Regions from separate parts of the Clostridioides sp. ES-W-0016-02 genome, predicted to be linked through region 3. Evidence: riboswitches for the same ligand, from Rfam matches in the RefSeq annotation. Region 3 holds a riboswitch; each other region holds the start of a gene.
The links. Region 3 has a riboswitch for glycine ahead of gcvPA (aminomethyl-transferring glycine dehydrogenase subunit GcvPA). Riboswitches for the same ligand answer to the same signal wherever they lie in the genome.

Region 1: linked by a shared signal. The riboswitch ahead of IC758_RS12595 (alanine/glycine:cation symporter family protein) and the one ahead of gcvPA (aminomethyl-transferring glycine dehydrogenase subunit GcvPA) in region 3 are both predicted to bind glycine.
Region 2: linked by a shared signal. The riboswitch ahead of IC758_RS12950 (GrdX family protein) and the one ahead of gcvPA (aminomethyl-transferring glycine dehydrogenase subunit GcvPA) in region 3 are both predicted to bind glycine.

Annotation. Positions count from the first base shown of each region.
Region 1 is NZ_CP061361.1:2,635,785-2,639,078, forward strand. Features, by position in the region: gene IC758_RS12590 (DNA topoisomerase III) at 1-1,295, opposite strand, end outside; glycine riboswitch at 1,724-1,812, shown strand; gene IC758_RS12595 (alanine/glycine:cation symporter family protein) at 2,000-3,294, shown strand, end outside.
Region 2 is NZ_CP061361.1:2,719,517-2,722,810, reverse strand. Features, by position in the region: gene IC758_RS12955 (M3 family oligoendopeptidase) at 1-1,609, shown strand, start outside; glycine riboswitch at 1,929-2,039, shown strand; gene IC758_RS12950 (GrdX family protein) at 2,143-2,514, shown strand; gene trxB (thioredoxin-disulfide reductase) at 2,612-3,294, shown strand, end outside.
Region 3 is NZ_CP061361.1:1,746,558-1,749,851, reverse strand. Features, by position in the region: gene gcvPA (aminomethyl-transferring glycine dehydrogenase subunit GcvPA) at 1-1,992, opposite strand, end outside; glycine riboswitch at 2,200-2,304, opposite strand; tRNA gene IC758_RS08400 (tRNA-Leu) at 2,963-3,043, opposite strand; gene IC758_RS08395 (Na+/H+ antiporter NhaC family protein) at 3,155-3,294, opposite strand, start outside.

The DNA of each region.
Region 1 (3,294 bases), 890 kb from region 3:
AGATTTATTACTTTATTGCCTTTGGCTTTAAATGTCTCGCCCTCTATAGTTGCACTTATAGTTGTCTGTTCATATTCAAAGGGAGGACTTAATACTGCCAAAAACCTTTTTACGACAAGATTATATATTTTTCTTTCTTTATCTGTAAAATCACTCATAAACACTTTTTGCTCTGTTGGTATTATGGCATGATGGTCTGTTACTTTTGAATTATCAACAAAAGACTTATTAGATACAATATTACTTTTTAATAACTTATTACAAACCTTCGAATAATCACTAACATTTACAGCTTTTATTCTATCTTTTAATGTCCCAACAATATCCGAAGTTAGATACCTAGAATCAGTTCTAGGATAAGTAAGTACCTTATGGTGTTCATATAGTTTTTGCATTATAGATAATGTTTCTTTTGCTGAAAATCCAAACATTTTATTTGCATCTCTTTGTAATTCTGTTAAATCATAAAGCGCAGGTGAATATTTTTTCTTATATGATTTATTTACTTCAGATATTTTAACATCTAAATCTTTTACTTTTTTTGATACACCTTCCATCTTTTCTTTACTAAAAGTTGAGGAATTATTATTTTTATCATTCCAAATAAACTTTATATCTGAGTTGCCCTTTGTTGCAATTATCTCCAATCCATAATATTCTTTAGGTTTAAAATTTCTTATTTCTTCTTCTCTTTTCAATATCATAGCAAGAGTAGGAGTCTGCACTCTTCCACAAGAAAGCTGTGCGTTATACTTTGTTGTTAAAGCTCTAGTTGCATTTATTCCAATAATCCAATCGGCTTCTGCTCGTGCTATTGCTGAATAGTACAAATTTTCATATTCTTTACCACTTTTTAGTTTTGCAAAACCTTCTTTTATTGCTTTATCTGTACTTGAAGAAATCCAAAGACGTTTTAAAGGTTTTTTTACTTGAGATTTCTCTATTATCCATCTTGCTACAAGTTCTCCTTCTCTCCCTGCATCTGTTGCTATAACTATTTCATCTATATCATTTCTGTTCATTTGAGCCTTCACTGTATTAAACTGCTTTCCACTTTTTTTTATTACAACAGTCTTTAGATACTTAGGAAGTATTGGTAAATCTTCTAAACTCCATGATTTGTATCTTTCTCCATAACTTTCAGGGTCAGCAAGTGTAACCAAATGACCTAGTGCCCAGGTAACAATATACTTTGGTCCCTCTATATATCCATTTTTTTCATTTTTTGAACCCAAAACTTTTGCTATATCTCTTCCCACAGAAGGTTTTTCTGCTAGTACTAATATTTTTCCCATTTTAAAATACTTCCTTTCTCTTTCTCCAATCTTACACTACACTTAAAAGCTAAATAAATATACTTTTTCTTAACATTGTAACTATAATATTACCATAATTAAATCAATTCTAATTAATTATTTAATATTTTCTTCTTTTTTTATCACAAACCTATATTTAATTTGATTTACACACCTACTATCCTATTTATTTTTACGTATATTATTTAAATTTGTAAGTTTATAATTCGTAATTAGACTTATATTTTTATATTTTTTTCCTGTTTTTAAATTTTTTAGTTGACAAAACACAAAACCTTATATTAATATTATTAATACAATAAGCTATGACAAATCAATATCCGGTTAAGATTTTATAGAAGAGTTGCCATATGGCACACCGAAGGAGTAACACTCTCAGGTACTTTTTTAAAGTAGGACTGTAAAATTTACGGAACTCTGGAGAGACCCATTATGGGCGCCGAAGGGGCAAGGCATTTGTGCTCAATCTCTCAGGCAAAAGGACAGGGATTATCTACCAAAACTAGTATTATTAATACTTTTATTTTGGTTGCTAATTAGTGTATATCCAGAGCTGAATCTATTTTAGATTTAGCTTTTTTTATTACACTAGAAATTATTAATAAATTATACTAATTTCCTGTCAATTACTTCATTAAAAATTCTATTGATTGTGTAAAGCAAAAAAATGAGGGAGTGTTTTTATGAATCTAATTGATATTTTAAACAAAGTTGATGCTTTTATTTGGGGACCGCCCCTGTTGGTACTACTAGTTGGTACTGGTATATTACTTACTGTTAAACTTGGCGTTGTGCAAATAACAAAACTTCCACGTGCTCTTAAGCTAATATTTGCTGCTGAAAATAAAGGTAGTGGTGATGTTTCAAGTTTTGCAGCTTTATGTACTGCATTGGCTGCTACAGTTGGTACTGGTAATATCGTTGGGGTTGCCACAGCAATTAAAGCTGGTGGACCTGGTGCACTTTTTTGGATGTGGATAGCTGCATTCTTTGGGATGGCTACTAAATACTCAGAAGGTGTCCTTGCAATAAAATACAGAACTAAAGATAAAAATGGTCAAGTATCTGGTGGACCTATGTACTACATAGTAAATGGTATGGGAGAAAAATGGAGACCTCTTGCAATATTCTTTGCTATAAGTGGTATATTAGTTGCACTTTTAGGAATAGGTACTTTTACTCAAGTAAATTCAATAACAGACGCTATCAATAGTAGCTTTGGAGTGGACCCTAGAATTACAGGTGTTGTACTAGCAGTATTTGTAGCTTTAGTTGTATTTGGAGGTCTTAAAAGTATATCTAATGTTGCTACTAAGATAGTACCTTTTATGGCAGTTATCTATATTGTAATCTGTGGAGTCATTTTAATATCTTATTGGAATAAAATACCTGAAACTTTTGTATTGATAATTAAAAGTGCATTTACACCTACTGCTGCAACTGGTGGTTTTCTAGGTGCAACTATGTCACTAGCAATTAGAAATGGTATCGCCCGTGGTGTATTTTCAAATGAATCTGGTTTAGGTAGTGCTCCAATAGCAGCTGCTGCTGCTAAAACTGAGTGGCCAGCAGAGCAAGGACTTATCTCTATGACAGGAACTTTTATAGATACTATTATAATCTGTACACTTACTGGATTTTCTCTTGTTATATCAGGTGTTTGGTGTTCAGACTTAAATGGTGCTGTTATGACTCAAGCAGCTTTTAATGGTGCTATTCCTACATTTGGACCAATATTACTTACAGTTAGCTTAACATTATTTGCATTCACTACAATTTTGGGGTGGAGTTATTATGGAGAAAGATGTTTTGAATTCCTATTTGGTGTAAAAGGTATGAATGGATATAGAACTGTATTTGTAGCTATGGTATTATTAGGTGCATTCTTAAAGTTAGAAGTAGTTTGGATAATTGCTGATATTGTAAATGGACTTATGGCAATACCTAACTTAATAGCTTTGCTTGCACTATCACCTAT
Region 2 (3,294 bases), 970 kb from region 3:
TTCTTGTTGTTATGATGAACAACAAGAAAATATACATAAAATTAATTTTTTGAGAAATAAAATAGAAACGTTGTCAAACATAGCATCTATAAGATACAGTATAAATACTCTTAATAAACTCTATCAAGAGGAAAAAAAATATTGGGACGAATACATGCCTTTATATGAAGAATTAAATTCATATTTTTATAATGTTATAGTAAATTCTAAATTTAAATCTAATTTAAAAAAAGAATTTGGAGAACAATTTTTTACAATAGTGGATTATTCTTTAAAAAGTTTTTCTAAAGAGATAATAAAGGAATTACAAGAAGAAAATAAATTGTGTTCAGAGTATACTAAACTTTTAGCATCTGCACAGATAATGTTTGAAGGAGAAGAGAGAAACTTATCTGGAATGGGAATGTTTATGTGTTCTAAGTCTAGAAAAACAAGGGAATTAGCGAATAAGGCATATTATAATTTCTTTGAAGAAAATGAACCTAAATTTGATGATATATTTGATAAATTAGTTAAACTGAGAGATAAAATAGCAAAAAAACTAGGTTTTAAAAACTTTGTAGAGCTTGGATATATTAGAATGATGAGAAGTAATTACAGAGAAGATAGGATTGAAAATTTTAGAAAACAAGTATTAAAATATATTGTACCACTGGCTGATGAACTTTATGAAAAGCAAGCTAAGAGAACCGGTCTAGAATCTTTGAGTTACATAGATGAAGGCTTAGAATTTTTAACAGGAAATCCAACGTTAAAGGGCAATTCAGAATACATAATTGAAAATGGAAAAAGAATGTATGCTGAATTATCTAAAGAAACTGGTGAATTTTTTAATTTTATGTTAGAAAACGAACTTATGGATTTAGAAACAAAGAAAGGAAAAGGGGCTGGCGGGTACTGTACTTATATACCAGACTACAAGGCGCCATTTATTTTTTCTAACTTTAATCAAACATCTGATGATATAGATGTATTGACACATGAGGCAGGTCATGCATTTCAATTGTATATGTCCAGATGGATTGAAATGCCAGAGATTAATTTTCCTACACTGGATAGTTGCGAAATTCATTCAATGAGTATGGAATTTATAACATGGCCATGGATGGAGTTATTTTTTAAGGAAGACACAGATAAATACAAGTTTACTCATTTATCATCTGCAATTAAATTTATACCTTATGGAGTAGTTGTTGATGAATTTCAGCATTATATTTATAAAAATCCTAATATTGACAAATCAAAAAGAAAAGAAATATGGAGGTTTTTAGAGAAAAAATACTTACCACATAGAAAGTATGATGATAATTCTTTTTTAGAACGAGGTTGCTGGTGGTTTAAACAAGGTCACATATTTAAAAATCCTTTTTACTATATAGATTATGCATTAGCTCAAATTTGTGCATTACAATTTTGGAAAAAAATGATTAAAGACAAAGACTCTGGATGGAATGACTATATAAACATCTGTAAAGTAGGTGGAACAAAGTCATTTTTAGATATTGTAAGTATAGGAAATCTATATTCTCCATTTGACAATGATTGTATAAAATCTGTTATAGGTGATGTGAAATCATGGTTTGATGAAATAAATGACATCAATTTGTAAAAAATTATGAGAAATTTGTTTTCCCAGCTTAAGAATTAAAAACATATATCTTTCTTACAAAAATGATTATGTTTTTAATCAATATGAAATAATAAACCAAAAAAGATTTGTACTTAAAAAAAAAAGAAAATACAGGAAATATGTAATATCAACATTTGGAAAAAAAAGTAAAAATGTATACAAAATACATATAAAAAAACTATTGCAAATTTTATAGAATGTTTATATACTTAAGTCAACAGAGATAGAAAAAAGCTATTTATAAAAATAAAAAGATAAATTGCTAACTTTTCAATTTTCTGAAAATATAATAATCCGGGGGAAGAGTATGGGAGACTGCTTTATAAAAAGCGACCGAAGGGACAAATTTAATCTTACATACCCAGAAGATTAAATGAAATTCTCAGGTAAAGATGACTGTACTTGGACGGGTCTCTGAAAATGATTTTAACAGGGAAGACAAATTGGGAGATTTGTTTTTCCTGTTTTTTATTTATCGAGCAATAAATAAAAATTTGAAAGAGAGTAAAAAAATGATAATAATCACAAATAATCCAAAAGTAAAAGAAGAAGTTCAAGACAGAGAAGTTTTATTTAAAGATACAACTTATATTGGAATCTTAGAAACAAGTAGAGATTTGATACATGAAGGATATGAACTTTTATCTCATCCACTATATGGGAGTGTAAAACCAAATGAGACACCTTATAGAACAGTTATACTAAAACAAGGAAATCGTTTGGATATAAACTCTTTAACCTTAATTGAAGAAGCAATCATAACTGCAAGTAAATTTCAGAATAATAAAAAGACTCCAGCATGGACAGAAAGCGTTCAAGATGACTTTAGAGTAATCGATTATGACATATTTTATAATACAATACAAAGAATGCAGTATGAATAAATGAATTTGTTAAAAAGTTATTAAAATAGCATAAATATTAAATCTGATTTAATATTAAATAAAAATTAAGAAATTTAATTGGGGAGGATAAGTCAAAATGGAAAATGTGTATGACTTAGTAATAATTGGTTCAGGACCAGCAGGGCTTGCAGCAGGTCTTTATGGAGCAAGAGCAAAGTTGAAAACTCTAATCCTAGAAAAAGATAAGACTGGTGGGCAAATTGTAATAACACATGAAATTGCAAATTATCCAGGGTCAGTTCCAAATGCAACAGGACCAAGTCTAATAGCTAGAATGGTTGAGCAATGTAAAGAGTTCGGAGCAGAAATGTTAAGAGACAACATTGTAGATACTGAACTAGATGGAGATATAAAAGTTTTAAAAGGACAAAAGGCAGAATATAGAGCAAAAGCAGTAATAATAGGAACAGGAGCAACACCAAGAAAAATTGGTTGCCCAGGAGAAAAAGAACTTACTGGTAAAGGGGTTTCATATTGTGCAACTTGTGATGCAGATTTCTTTGAAGACTTTGAAGTCTTTGTTGTAGGTGGAGGAGACAGTGCATTAGAGGAAGCAATGTATTTAACTAAGTTTGCTAGAAAAGTAACAATTGTACATAGAAGACAAGGATTTAGATGCGCTAAAAGTGTTGAAGAAAAAGCAAAGGCTAATCCAAAGATAGAGTTTTTACTAGATACAGTAATAGAAGAAATAAAAGGTGATGGAATATTAGAATCAGTTGTATTTAAAAATAAAGTTACTGGAGAAACTCATGAATA
Region 3 (3,294 bases):
ATATTTAGATTTACTAGCCAAAAATCCTACATAAGGACCTCCAAAATTAAGAGGATTTCCTAGTGATTGAGCTTCTCCAACAACAATATCTGCTCCTATTTCACCTGGTGTTTTTAAAACACCTAATGATATTGGGTCAACACTCATAATTAACATGGCTTTATTTTCATGAGTTATTTTTTCTATTTCTTCCATCTCTTCAATAATCCCAAAGAAGTTAGGAGTTTGTATAAGGACACATGCTGTATCTTTATCTACAGAAGTTCTTAATTTTTCTATATCTGTAGTTCCATATTCATTACAAAAATCAATTTCTACTATTTCACAATCTTTATATTGTAAATAAGTTTTTAGTACTGATAAAGTTTCTGGATGTGTAGTTTTTGATACTACTATTTTACTTTTTCTAGTTTGATTCATTGCCATTATACATGCTTCTATTGCAGCAGTCGCTCCATCATACATTGATGCATTTGCAATTTCCATACCAGTAATTTCTGCAATCATAGATTGGAACTCAAACACTACTTGCAAAGTTCCTTGACTTATTTCTGCTTGATATGGAGTATATGCTGTATAAAATTCGGACCTTGAAGTTATATGCTTTATAATTGATGGTATATAATGGTCGTATGCACCAGCTCCAAGAAAACAAGTTAAATCTTCTAGACTTAAATTTTCCTCTGACAATCTTTTTACTATTTTACTAACTTCCAATTCAGATTTTCCACTATCTAGATTTAAATCTCTTTTTAATTTTAGTTCATCTGGTATATCTGAAAATAATTCATCAACTGAGTTTAATCCAACTACTTTTAACATTTTTTCCTTATCTTCATTTGTGGCAGGTATATATGAAAATTTATTTTCTTTATTTACTACAACATTATCTTTTTTATATTGTTTTTTATAAAAAGGCTTCTTAACTGTTATAGCAGGAACAACTTTTTTTCTAATTGCTATACCTATTTCATTTCCTGCTTTTGCATATTCAGCATCTATAATTCCCATTCCTAAGATTTTTCCTGTTGTTGGAGATGCACACCCAGTAGTTACAAAACCAACTGTTTTATTTCCAACTTTTATATCATATCCATTTCTAGGCATCCCTTTACCTTGCATTTCAAATCCTACTAATTTTCTTTTAATCCCATTTTCTTTTTCTTCTGCTAAGATTGATTTGCCAATAAATGATTCCTTATTTACTTTTACAAAAACAGATAATCCTCCTTCAAGTGGAGATATGTGTTCATTTATCTCATGTCCATATAGAGGTAGAGCTGCTTCAAATCTTAAAGTATCTCTACAACCTAGACCAGCTGGACATATATCTTCTCCTCCAACTTTCAGGACTTCATCCCAAATTGCTTTTATATGTTCATTTTTGCAATATATTTCAAAACCATCTTCTCCAGTATATCCTGTTCTTGAAACTAAACAAGAGTATCCAGATACTTTTATTTTTGGCATTGACTTATAAAATTTTATTGATTCTAAATTTATGTCCGTGATTTTTTGAAGAATTTTTTCTGCTTTAGGTCCTTGAACTGCTAATTGACAAACTTCATTAGATATATTTTTTATATTTACTTTATACCCTTCACTTTGCTTCATTATCCATGCAACATCTTTGTCTATATTTCCTGCATTTATTACTAACAAATAATCTTCTTCCCCAAACTTATATATTAATAAATCATCAACTACTCCACCATTTTCATAGCACATAGGTGTATATATGATGTCATTGACTTTTAATACACTTATATCATTCGTAACTAGATTTTGTATAAATTTTTCTGATTCTACTCCTTTTACTTCTATCTCTCCCATGTGAGATACATCAAATATACCTGCACTTTTTCTAACCATTTCATGCTCTTTGTTTATTCCTTCATATTCTAAAGGCATTTCCCAACCAGCAAATTCAACAAGCTTTGCACCAAGCTCTTTGTGTGTATTATACAAAGGTACTCTTTTTAATTCATTCATATATAACCCTCCCTATAAAACTAAACTTATTCTATTTAAGCAACTTCGCCATTATGTCCTGTATTTTCCCATAAAAAAAAATATATAAGCATAGGAAATAATCCTAGCCTATATATCCCTGTTTGTATACCTGAAAGATTTAATAATTTAATATTATTCTGCTTCTTCGGTGACTTATAGTATTTAACTTAAGTCTCTCCAGAGTCCCATCAATTAGCGATATCTTTGCCTGAAAGCTTCTCTAAGAATTGGCATTTCTTAAATTTCTTCTTCGGCGCCTTTTTGTATAAAGGTCTCTCTCGCTAATCTCACTTGGAAATATTTATTTTCAATTTTATTTTATGAATATTTAAATCAAATGTCAACACATTATATTTATTTTTTTTTATGTATTAATTTTTTTGTTAAGTTTTTATTATCAATTATTTCTCTTTTATATTATTCACTCTTCTGCAAACATATTATATATTAATGCAAAATAACATTTTCACTTAATTTATTATTAAAATAACACACAAAGAACCAAATGTAAATTTGTATCGAGATTTACTATAACATGTTAAAAGTATATTCATACACTTGATGAAATCGTTTACAATTTTAAACTTGTGAAAAATAAGATTTTTAAAATAGAATATTTTTAATAGAATTACAACTATTGAATGGTTATGTGATTTGAATATTTCTTAAAATTTTAATCATTTTATACTTTTAAAATACATTGCTATAAAATTTTATACCTTTATTTACATACATTTTAAATGTTGTATATGTAATTTTATTTTTGTATAACAAAAAGAACTTATTGAGCTTTTTTACAAGTTTTCTAAAAATAACAATATAGCAAATTCCTATCATTAGGTATCCCTATTAATTTAATATAGTTATTTATCAAAAAATAAAAACGGGATAGCCCACTCCGAAAGCCAGCAACCCCAGTTTTTTTTCAGCACAACTAAGTACTGTAAAGTGCGGATGAAGGGAGTCGAACCCCCACGCCAATGGCGCTAGATCCTAAGTCTAGTGCGTCTGCCAATTCCGCCACATCCGCTTATATTACTCTTTTATTTTACTATATTTCGCTATTATTTTCAATAACTTTTTTAAATTATCTAAAAATAAACAAAATAATGATAATAAAAGGTAAAATTCATTTACAGCCTTATTCTGCAAGTTCTATTTCTGCTTCATCTACTCTCTTACCTATAATTTGAAGACCTACAAATACAGCTGCTATAGCAACTGGCAATACTATATATATTGGCAATCCAAATCCAGCTGGTATATATCCAAATACAATAG